DNA from 3 places in the Butyricicoccus faecihominis genome. Region 3 is predicted to be linked to each of the others. Evidence: predicted binding sites of a transcription regulator. Region 3 holds the regulator's gene; each other region holds the start of a gene.
The links. The regulator HrcA, encoded in region 3, represses chaperone genes, less so after heat shock. The targets are predictions, from matches to a motif close to TGTTAGCACTCNNNNNNNNNGAGTGCTAACA.
Positions count from the first base shown of each region.

Region 1: a site for HrcA is predicted at 1,928-1,958, ahead of IEY11_RS07485 (cation:dicarboxylate symporter family transporter). Genes of this name have one in related genera too.
Region 2: a site for HrcA is predicted at 1,924-1,954, ahead of IEY11_RS01180 (co-chaperone GroES). Genes of this name have one in related genera too.

Region 1 is NZ_BMQH01000006.1:136,127-139,408, reverse strand. It holds gene IEY11_RS07490 (phosphatase PAP2 family protein) at 1-541, opposite strand, end outside; gene IEY11_RS07485 (cation:dicarboxylate symporter family transporter) at 617-1,804, opposite strand; gene IEY11_RS07480 (VanW family protein) at 2,044-3,282, shown strand, end outside.
Region 2 is NZ_BMQH01000001.1:269,430-272,711, forward strand. It holds gene groL (chaperonin GroEL) at 1-1,576, opposite strand, end outside; gene IEY11_RS01180 (co-chaperone GroES) at 1,597-1,881, opposite strand; gene IEY11_RS01185 (THUMP domain-containing class I SAM-dependent RNA methyltransferase) at 2,056-3,240, opposite strand.
Region 3 is NZ_BMQH01000001.1:4,493-7,774, forward strand. It holds gene IEY11_RS00025 (Gfo/Idh/MocA family protein) at 1-270, opposite strand, end outside; gene hrcA (heat-inducible transcriptional repressor HrcA) at 574-1,620, shown strand; gene grpE (nucleotide exchange factor GrpE) at 1,649-2,176, shown strand; gene dnaK (molecular chaperone DnaK) at 2,233-3,282, shown strand, end outside.

The DNA.
Region 1 (3,282 bases), on a different contig from region 3:
ACTGGTCGGTAACGCGGTCGGTCAGCCATGCAGCGATAATGCCGCACAGCACGCCGATGACCGCTCCGGCCAGTACGTCGGTCGGGTAATGGACGCTGGCATACAGCCGCGAAAACGCAATGGCTGCCGCCAGCAGAAAGGCCAGAAAACCGGTTTTATAGTGGAAGAAGTACAGCGCCGAAGCTGCCGCAAACGAGCTGAGCGTGTGTCCGGACGGAAACGACCACGGGTCCTCCGGAACGAGCAGCGCCGTCAGGTCGGTGTGGGTGACAAATGGACGCGGCCGCATGACAAGGTTCTTGAGGAACACGTTGCCAAGCAGAAAGCCGACACCGAGCGCGATCAGCATCGCCGCACCGGCGCGGCGTGTTCGCCGGAAGAACAGCAGCAGTACGGCAAGCGTAATCCAGACAGCACCGTAGCTGCCCAGCAGGGAGAACACCTTCCAGACTGTGTCGGACAGACCACCGCGCCAGTGCTCCGAGATGTACGCGAGAACGCCGTAGTCAACTGAATGCACAATATCGAGCAGAATATCCATTTACCGGAATCGCCGCCTTTCAGGAGATTGGAAGTTGTTTTATGACCGGGGGATGGTCATAAAACAACTTCCCGGTTATTTTTCGGAAGCAGAACGGTCTACCTTGTCCACGATGAGGGCAATCGCCTGGTCGCCGGTGACGTTGGTAGCAGTGCCGAAGCTGTCCTGCGAGAAGTGCAGGGCGATGATAAGCTGCTGCATCGGGTCGGTGAAGCCGAGCATCGAGGTGATCAGGCCGAGTGCCGACATAACGCCGCCGCCCGGTACACCCGGAGCCGCAACCATGGTAACGCCCAGCATGAATACAAACGGAGCAAACATGGCAAAGGTCGGGTTCATGCCGCTTGCAAGCATGATGCCCATCGAGCCGAGTACGAGGCAGATGGTATCGCCGTTGAGGTTGATGGTAGCGCACAGCGGAACGACAAAGTCGGCAACGTCGTTATTTATATTGTTATTATATGCACAGTTCAGCGCAATCGGAATAGTCGATGCAGACGACTGGGTGCCGAGTGCGGTAAAGTACGCCGGAGCGGCGTTCTTCATGCTTTTGAAGTGGTTCTTGCGGCAGACAATGCTTGCCAGACCAAACTGAGACAAGATGTACAGCAGCTGCAGCACAATAATGATAGCATACAGGGAAGCGAACATCTTGACGGTAGCCGCCAGACGGCCCTCGGCTGCGATATTGGCGAACAGACCAGCAATGTGAATCGGGATCAGCGGAATGATGATGCGGCTGAGTACGCCGGTAACGATTTTCTGCAGATCGCGGAAAACGTTCAGCAGGGAATCGCCCTTAAGATTTGCCATGCCGATGCCGATCACGAACGCGAGCACAAGTGCGGTCATAACGCCGAACACCGGGTCAACCGTGATGGAGAACAGCGGCTCGAAGGCGTTGCTCTCGAGTACATCGCCGGTGATGGGCTGAATGAGCCCCGGCAGAACGGCCTTGCCGATGAAGAAGGTCAGCAGGCCGGAAATAACGGTTGTGCCGTAGGCCAGCAGCAGGGTCAGACCGAACAGACGGTTGGCCTTCTTGCCAAGCTCTGCCATGCCGACCGTGATGAACGACAGGATGATCAGCGGGATCATGAATGACAGGAAGGTTGAGAACAGCGAGGTAAAGGTTGCCAGCAGGCGGATGATGGCAACGAAGAACCCAGTGTCCGCGATGCCGAACCACTGTCCGCACATACCGATGAGGATACCGGCGATGATGCCGATAATCAGTCGAATTAACAGTCCTAATTGTTTCACTTGCATTTACTCCTCTTTTTCACAAAAATTTTAGCATACTAATAATACTATAGCAGAAAAGAGCCGTGATAGCAAGTTAAAGCGACAGATTATGACGGCGTATACCGAATTTATCCGAATTTGTGGTTGCTATCATGAATACAGGGCGCTATAATATAAAGGTATACCTGTCGAATAATGGCGGGTGCATCGAGAATCCAAAGCATATTCCAAGCATAGATTAGTTAAGAGGTATACTCATGGCAGATAAAAGCGCAAACAAACCGAAGAAGGGAGCGCATTTGATCAAAAAGCAGGCCAAAAAGCCGGAAAAACCGGCGCAGGTCATCCAGACGGAAGCGAAGCAGCCGAAGAAGAAACGTCGTGTTCCTATCGGTGTAAAGATTGCCGTCGGCGTTGTCATTGCAGCGGCAGCCGGTGCATTCGGCTATGTGTACTGCTACCCGAATGTTTTTCCGGGCGTGACTGTCGGACCAATCGCGGTCGGGGGCATGAACCGCGATGATGCGGCAAACACCATCGAGGACCAGAGTGCGCCACTGTACGAGGGCAAGAATGTCACGGTGACGATTTACGGCTCCAACTATGATATTCCGGTCGATAAGGTGCTGAAAAACGTGGACGGCATCCAGTCCGCCGAGAACGCCTATGAAATAGGCCGCACCGGCAATCCGATCGAGCGCGTGCGCGATATCATCGGCGCAATGCGCGGTCACAGAGAGGCGCAGATTGCAGCAACTGTAGACGAGGAAAGCCTGCGCGGCACGCTCAACGAAATCGCGGACACGGCGCTGACCGAACCGGTCAATCCGACCTGGGAGCTGCAGGACAGCAATCTGATCGTGCATTCCGGCAAGCCGGGCGTCAAGTTTGACACGGATGCGGTAGAGCAGGCGCTGACTGATCAGATCCGCCTGATGGACTTTGAGCCGTATGAGGTCTCGACCGATGTGACAGCCGCTCCGGCGATTGACGTTGACAAGATTGCAGCCGACATTATCGGTGCCCCGGTCAACGCTACCGTCAGCAAGGAGGACGGCAAGACCATCATCGCAGGCAAGGCAGGCGTGTCGTTCGACACCGATAAGGCCAAGGAGATCATTGGCGACGGCTCGCAAGAGACCTACACCATTCCTGTGACGATCACCCAGCCGTCCATCACGGCAGAGGCGCTCAAGGCGAAGCTGTTCCACGATACACTCGCGCGTACGGCGACCAATCTCGATGAGGGCAACGCACCGCGTACGAACAACATCCGTCTGGCGGCTAAAGCCATCAACGGCACTATCCTCAATCCGGGCGACGAGTTTTCCTATAACGGCACGGTTGGCGAGCGCACAGCCGCACGCGGTTATCAGGAGGCGCATGCCTACTCGGGCGGCAAGATTATTGACGAGTTCGGCGGCGGTGTCTGCCAGCCGTCCTCGACGCTGTACATGGCTGTACTGCGTGCCGATTTGAAGGTGACCGAACGGCAT
Region 2 (3,282 bases), 260 kb from region 3:
CCTTCTTATCAGCAACCAGGCTCTCGGTGGTCAGAACCATCGAAGCAACGGAAGCTGCGTTCTGGAGTGCGGAACGGTTTACCTTGGTCGGGTCAACGATGCCGTTTGCAATCATGTCGCCGTAGGTCTCGGTTGCAGCGTCAAAGCCGTAGCCAACCTTGTCAGCGTGCTTTACCTTATCAACAACGATTGCGCCCTCGATGCCTGCGTTGGCAGCGATCTGCTTCATCGGTGCTTCCAGACCGCGTGCAACGATCTGCATACCGGTCTTCTCATCGCCGGTTGCCTCGGCAGCCAGAGCCTCAACCGCTGCGATAGCGTTTACATAAGCTACGCCGCCGCCTGCTACGATGCCTTCCTCAACAGCTGCGCGGGTTGCGTTCAGTGCATCCTCGATGCGGAGCTTCTGCTCCTTCATCTCGGTCTCGGTTGCAGCGCCAACCTTGATAACTGCTACGCCGCCGGCCAGCTTAGCCAGACGCTCCTGCAGCTTCTCACGGTCGAAGTCAGAGGTGGTGCGCTCGATCGCGCCGCGGATCTCAGCAACGCGGTTTGCGATAGCCTGCTTGTCGCCAGCACCGTCAACGATGGTGGTATTCTCCTTGGTCACCTTGATCTGACGAGCAGAACCCAGCATATCCATGGTAGCGTCCTTCAGCTCGATACCAACCTCCTCAGAGATTACGGTACCGCCGGTCAGGATTGCGATGTCGCGGAGCATATCCTTGCGGCGATCGCCAAAGCCCGGAGCCTTAACAGCTACGCAGGTGAAGGTGCCGCGCAGACGGTTTACGATCAGGGTGGACAGAGCCTCGCCCTCAACGTCCTCAGCAATGAGCAGCAGCTTCTTGCCGGCCTTAACAACCTGCTCAAGGATCGGCAGCAGCTCCTGAATGTTGGACAGCTTCTTATCGGTGATCAGCACCAGAGCGTCGTCCAAGTTTGCTTCCATCTTCTCGGTGTCGGTGCACATATACGGGGTGATATAACCGCGGTCGAACTGCATGCCCTCAACAACCTCAGAGTAGGTCTCAGCGGTCTTGGACTCCTCAACGGTGATTACGCCGTCGGTAGAAACCTTCTCCATAGCCTCTGCGATCAGGGTGCCGATCTCGTCGGAGCTGGAGGAGATAGCGCCTACACGGGCGATGTCGTTCGTGCCGTCAACCTTCTTGGAGTTCTCAGCAATCGCTGCAACAGCAGCCTTGACTGCCTTGGCGATACCGCGGCGCATTACCATCGGGTTTGCACCTGCTGCTACGTTCTTCAGGCCCTCACGAACGAAAGCCTGCGCCAGAACGGTAGCGGTGGTGGTGCCGTCGCCTGCGATGTCGTTGGTCTTGGTGGCAACTTCCTTAACAAGCTGTGCGCCCATGTTCTCGAAAGCGTCGTCCAGCTCGATCTCCTTAGCGATGGTAACACCGTCGTTGGTGATCAGCGGACCGCCGTACTTCTTATCCAGTACAACATTGCGGCCCTTCGGACCGATGGTTACCTTAACGGTATCAGCGAGCTGATCAATACCGCGCTGCAGAGCCTTGCGCGCGTCCTCGCCGTAAATAAGCTGCTTAGCCATGATGAATTACCTCCTGAAAATTACTCTACGATTGCCAGAATGTCGCTCTGACGAACGATGATATACTTCTCGCCGTCCAGCTTAACCTCAGTACCGGTGTACTTGCCGGTAATGACCTTCTGGCCCTTCTGAACTTCCATCTTGATTTCCTTGCCGTCAACAACACCGCCCGGGCCTACTTCAATGATTTCAGCAACCTGGGGCTTCTCCTGTGCGGATGCGGTAAGAATAATGCCGCTTGCGGTGGTCTCCTCCGCCTCGACCATCTTGATAACTACGCGGTCGCAAAGGGGCTTGAGCTTCATAATGGATTCCTCCTATGAAAAATAAGATTTTACAATGTTGGGGGTTAGCACTCAAATTACCCGAGTGCTAACTTCGAGTATTATCTTACACCAAGGAGCCGCAATATGCAAGGGGGTAATCCGGAATTTTCACAAAAATTTTCTGAACAAATTATGAACAGTGCCCTGTACTGCTCAGTGTTTTGCCGGTCGTTTAGCAGACGGACGGTCGGAGTGCTTATTTACCGGCTTATCCTGTGCAGATGGGTCTTTAAAATACATATGCAGCTCGCACTTGATCATGCCGTTATACAGCTTGCGGCGCTTATCCGCCTTGCGGCCGTAGCAACGCTCGAACAGCGGGTCCGAGCTGAGCAGATACTGCTTCATCGGGCTGTTTTTTGTCGCTCTGCCGAGGTCGGCGTACAGCTTTTCCGCCTGCTGCAAGTCCAGCAGACGCTCACCGTACGGCGGATTGGCAAACAGTACGCCTGCACCGCTGTAATCGCGCTTTACTGCGTCCGCGCGCTCGAAGAACACCGTGTTCGCTACACCGGCCTTGCGCGCGTTCTCGATGGACAGCTGCACGCAGTCCGGGTCGATGTCGCTGCCGACGATATCGAATTTTGCGTCCGGCTGGGCAAGGTCGAGCGCACTCTCGCGCGCCTGCTGCCAGACCGACTTGTCAAAGCAGCTCCACCTTTCCGCGTCAAAGCGGCGCAGCAGACCGGGGGCACGGCGCTGCGCGATCATGGCCGCCTCAATCGCGATCGTGCCCGAGCCGCAGAACGGGTCGAGGAACGGATCGCGCCCGCGCCAGCGCGCCAGCTTGACCATAGCCGCCGCCAGCGTCTCACGAAGCGGCGCCGCATTGCTGTTGGCGCGGTAGCCGCGCTTGTGCAGACCGGCACCCGAGGTATCGAGGTACAGCTCAGCCACATCGTGCATGATGGCGAACTGAATCTGATACTTTTCACCAATCTCATCAAACCAGGTCTGACCGTACTTCGCGCCCAGGCGCGATACGACTGCCTTTTTGATGATCTTCTGGCAGTCCGGAATCGAGTGCAGCGTGGAGTCCAGACTGTGACCCTTGACCGGAAATGCGCCGTCTGCCGAAATGAACTGCTCCCACGGGAGTGCTTTTACGCCCTCGAACAACTGGTCGAACGTTTTGGCTTTGAATGTGCCGATGCGGATGAGCACACGCTCGGCGCACCGCAGGTTCAGGTTCGCCCATGCAAGCGTGTTTTCGTCACCGGTGAACAGCACGCGGCCGTTTTCCGCGTGCACGTCGGTCAGCCTGCCGCCGAAGCGCAGCTCGTCCGCGACGATGCCCTCCAGCCCGAATAAAGTCGGACAGCATAATGTAAGTTCCATCGTGTTTCCTCCAAAAAGGCTCCCGCCGTCATAGCAGGAGCC
Region 3 (3,282 bases):
GCCTGCATCGAGCGCGTACTCGATCATCCAGCAGTGCTCCGGAGAGGAGGAGACGATAACGACAGCTTCAATGTCTGCCTCGTCAACCATTTTCTTGTAGTCCGTGGTGGTGTACTCTACCTTGAGGTAGTCCTTTGCCCAGTCCAGCTCCTTCTGCACGAGCGAGCAGGCAGCGACCAGCTTGCAGCCGGGAATCTTGAACGCGAGATTCTGCGCGTGTACCGAACCGAGGCGGCCCAAACCAACGATGCCAACTTTGATTTCCTTCATGTTTGTTCTCCTTTTTATAGAGCGGATTTTCTCTCTACGGCAATCGAACGATTGCCTGTCTCTCTCATAGTAATTCTATCACTGCGTGGACGCGAACGCAAGGAAAAACGACCAAATCAGAGCATTTTTCATACGGTGAAAATTGGCATTTCAGCACTCGGCAGACGAGTGTGATAAAATTCCGACCATCATTTCATAAATTGTTCACAAACAGCACTTGACTTTGTCCGTATGTGGTGGTAAATTAAGTTTAGCACTCGGGGAGATGGAGTGCTAACAACCGAAAGAAAGGAGTCTGCTTCGGTGGAGCTTTCGGAACGTAAAAAACAAATACTCAAAGCCATCATCGGCGATTACATCCGCACGGCTGAACCGGTTGGCTCCAAGGCATTGACCGAGGGACACGAGCTGCCGTTCTCGTCCGCCACCATCCGCAATGAGATGAGTGAACTGGAGGACATGGGCTACCTCGAAAAGCCGCACACCTCTGCGGGACGAATCCCCTCACCGCAGGGTTATCGACTGTATGTGGATGAACTGATGGAGCGCCCGGCCGACAATGCGGAGGACGGAAACGCACTGCAGAACAGTGTGCTTACCAAGGTACGCGAGCTTGACCACCTCATTCAGGAAGCCGGCAAGCTGCTCACCAGTCTGACGAATTACGCGTCGGTTGCTATCACACCGGCCATGACGCAGATCGCCATCCGGCAGTTTGAGATCATTGCAGTCGATAAGATGAATTTCGTAATCGTAGTAGTTACGGATTCGGGCACGGTCAAGAATAAAATGGTCCGCACGGTGGCCGAGGTCTCCAAGGATGAGGCCGAGCTGCTCACCTATGTGCTCAACCAGACGTTGACCGGACTGCCGCTCTCGAGCATCACCGCCGAGCGATTCGACATTGTGCGCCGCGCCGCGGGATTGACCGCGCTGCTCGCTCCGGTGGCCGAGTACATCGCAGAGCTGATCACCGAGCTGAGCGACCAGAAGGTTTACCTCGACGGTGCCAGCAAGCTGCTTCGTTTTCCGGAGTACCGCGATACGAAAAAGGCGCAGACGCTGCTCGATTACATGGAGGACGACCGTAAGCACCTGCTGCCGGCCACCCGCAAGATCGACGGCATCCAGTTCTTCATCGGACCGGAAAACGGTGAAAACCCGCTGAGTGAAACCTCGGCGATTTACGCAAAATACGATATCGGCAAGATCGGTCAGGGTGCGATCGGCATCGTGGGTCCGACCCGCATGGATTACGCCAAGCTGTCCGCACAGCTCAGCCGCTTTGCAAAAGGGCTGAACAAGCTGATTGCCGAGACATTTTTAGATGAAAAAGACGGAAATCATTGATTTCCTGTAAACGGAGGCACAAAACGACATGAGCAAAAAGACAAAGCCGGAGGCGGAAGAGCAGGAGCAGGTAAAGACCGAGGCTCCCGCAGAGGAGACCGCTAAGGCTGATGCAAAGCCCGCGACGGACTGGGAAGCCAAGTATAACGACTTGAACGATCGTTATCTCCGCATGGCGGCGGAGTACGACAACTTCCGCAAGCGCAGCCAGCGCGAGCGCGAGCAGGCGTACACCGATGCAGTCAGCCGCGCCGTAACCGCACTGCTGCCGACCTACGATAACCTCGAGCGGGCGCTCAAGGCAGAGACCGCCGACACCGAATATAAAAAGGGTGTCGAGCTGACCATGACGCAGCTGACCGAAAGCCTCAAGGGCATTAACGTCACCGTCATCGACGCTACCGCAGGCACCGCATTCGATCCGAACTTCCACAACGCGGTTATGCACGTTGAGGATGAAAGCCTCGGTGAGAATGTTATCGCGGAAACCTTCCAGCAGGGCTTCCAGATCGGCGATAAGGTTATTCGCCATGCGATGGTGAAGGTTGCAAACTGATTACTAACTATTAATTAAAGTAAACTAAATCCTAACTATTAAGGAGTGTATTTATTATGGGTAAGATCATTGGTATTGACCTTGGTACGACGAACTCTTGTGTATCTGTTATGGAGGGCGGCGAAGCCGTAGTCATCCCTAACGCTGAGGGTGCGCGCACCACTCCGTCTGTTGTTGCATTTTCCAAGGACGGCGAGCGTATGATCGGTCAGGTCGCTAAGCGCCAGGCTGTAACCAACGCTGACCGTACCATTATTTCTATTAAGCGTCACATGGGCACCGACTACCGCGTAAACATCGACGGCAAGCCGTACTCCCCGCAGGAGATTTCCGCTATGATCCTGCAGAAGCTGAAGGCTGACGCAGAAGCATACCTCGGCCAGCCGGTCAATCAGGCGGTCATCACCGTTCCGGCTTACTTCTCCGACTCGCAGCGTCAGGCTACCAAGGATGCCGGCAAGATCGCAGGTCTGGAAGTTCTGCGTATCATCAACGAGCCGACCGCTGCTGCGCTGGCTTACGGCGTAGATAAGGAATCCGAGCAGAAGATCATGGTTTACGACCTCGGCGGCGGTACGTTCGATGTATCCATCCTGGATATCGGCGAGGGCGTTCTGGAGGTTCTGTCCACCGCAGGTGATACCCACCTCGGCGGCGATGACTTCGACCAGCGCATCATCGACTGGATGGTTGACGAGTTCAAGAAGTCCAACGGCATTGACCTGTCGAATGACCGTATGGCTATGCAGCGCCTGAAGGAAGCTGCTGAGAAGGCAAAGATCGAGCTGTCCGGCATGAGCCAGACCTCCATCAACCAGCCGTATATCACCGCAGACGCAACCGGCCCGAAGCACCTCGAGCTGACCCTGACCCGTGCAAAGTTCAACGAGCTGACCGCAGACCTCGTAGAGCGCACCATGGGCCCGGTTCGTCAGGCTATGAGCGACGCTGGTCTGTCCGCTTCCGATCTGTCCAAGGTTCTGCTGGTTGGCGGTTCCACCCGTATCCCGGCTGTACAGGAGGCTGTTAAGGGCATCACCGGTAAGGAAGGCTTCAAGGGCATCAACCCGGACGAGTGCGTAGCAATCGGCGCATCCATTCAGGGC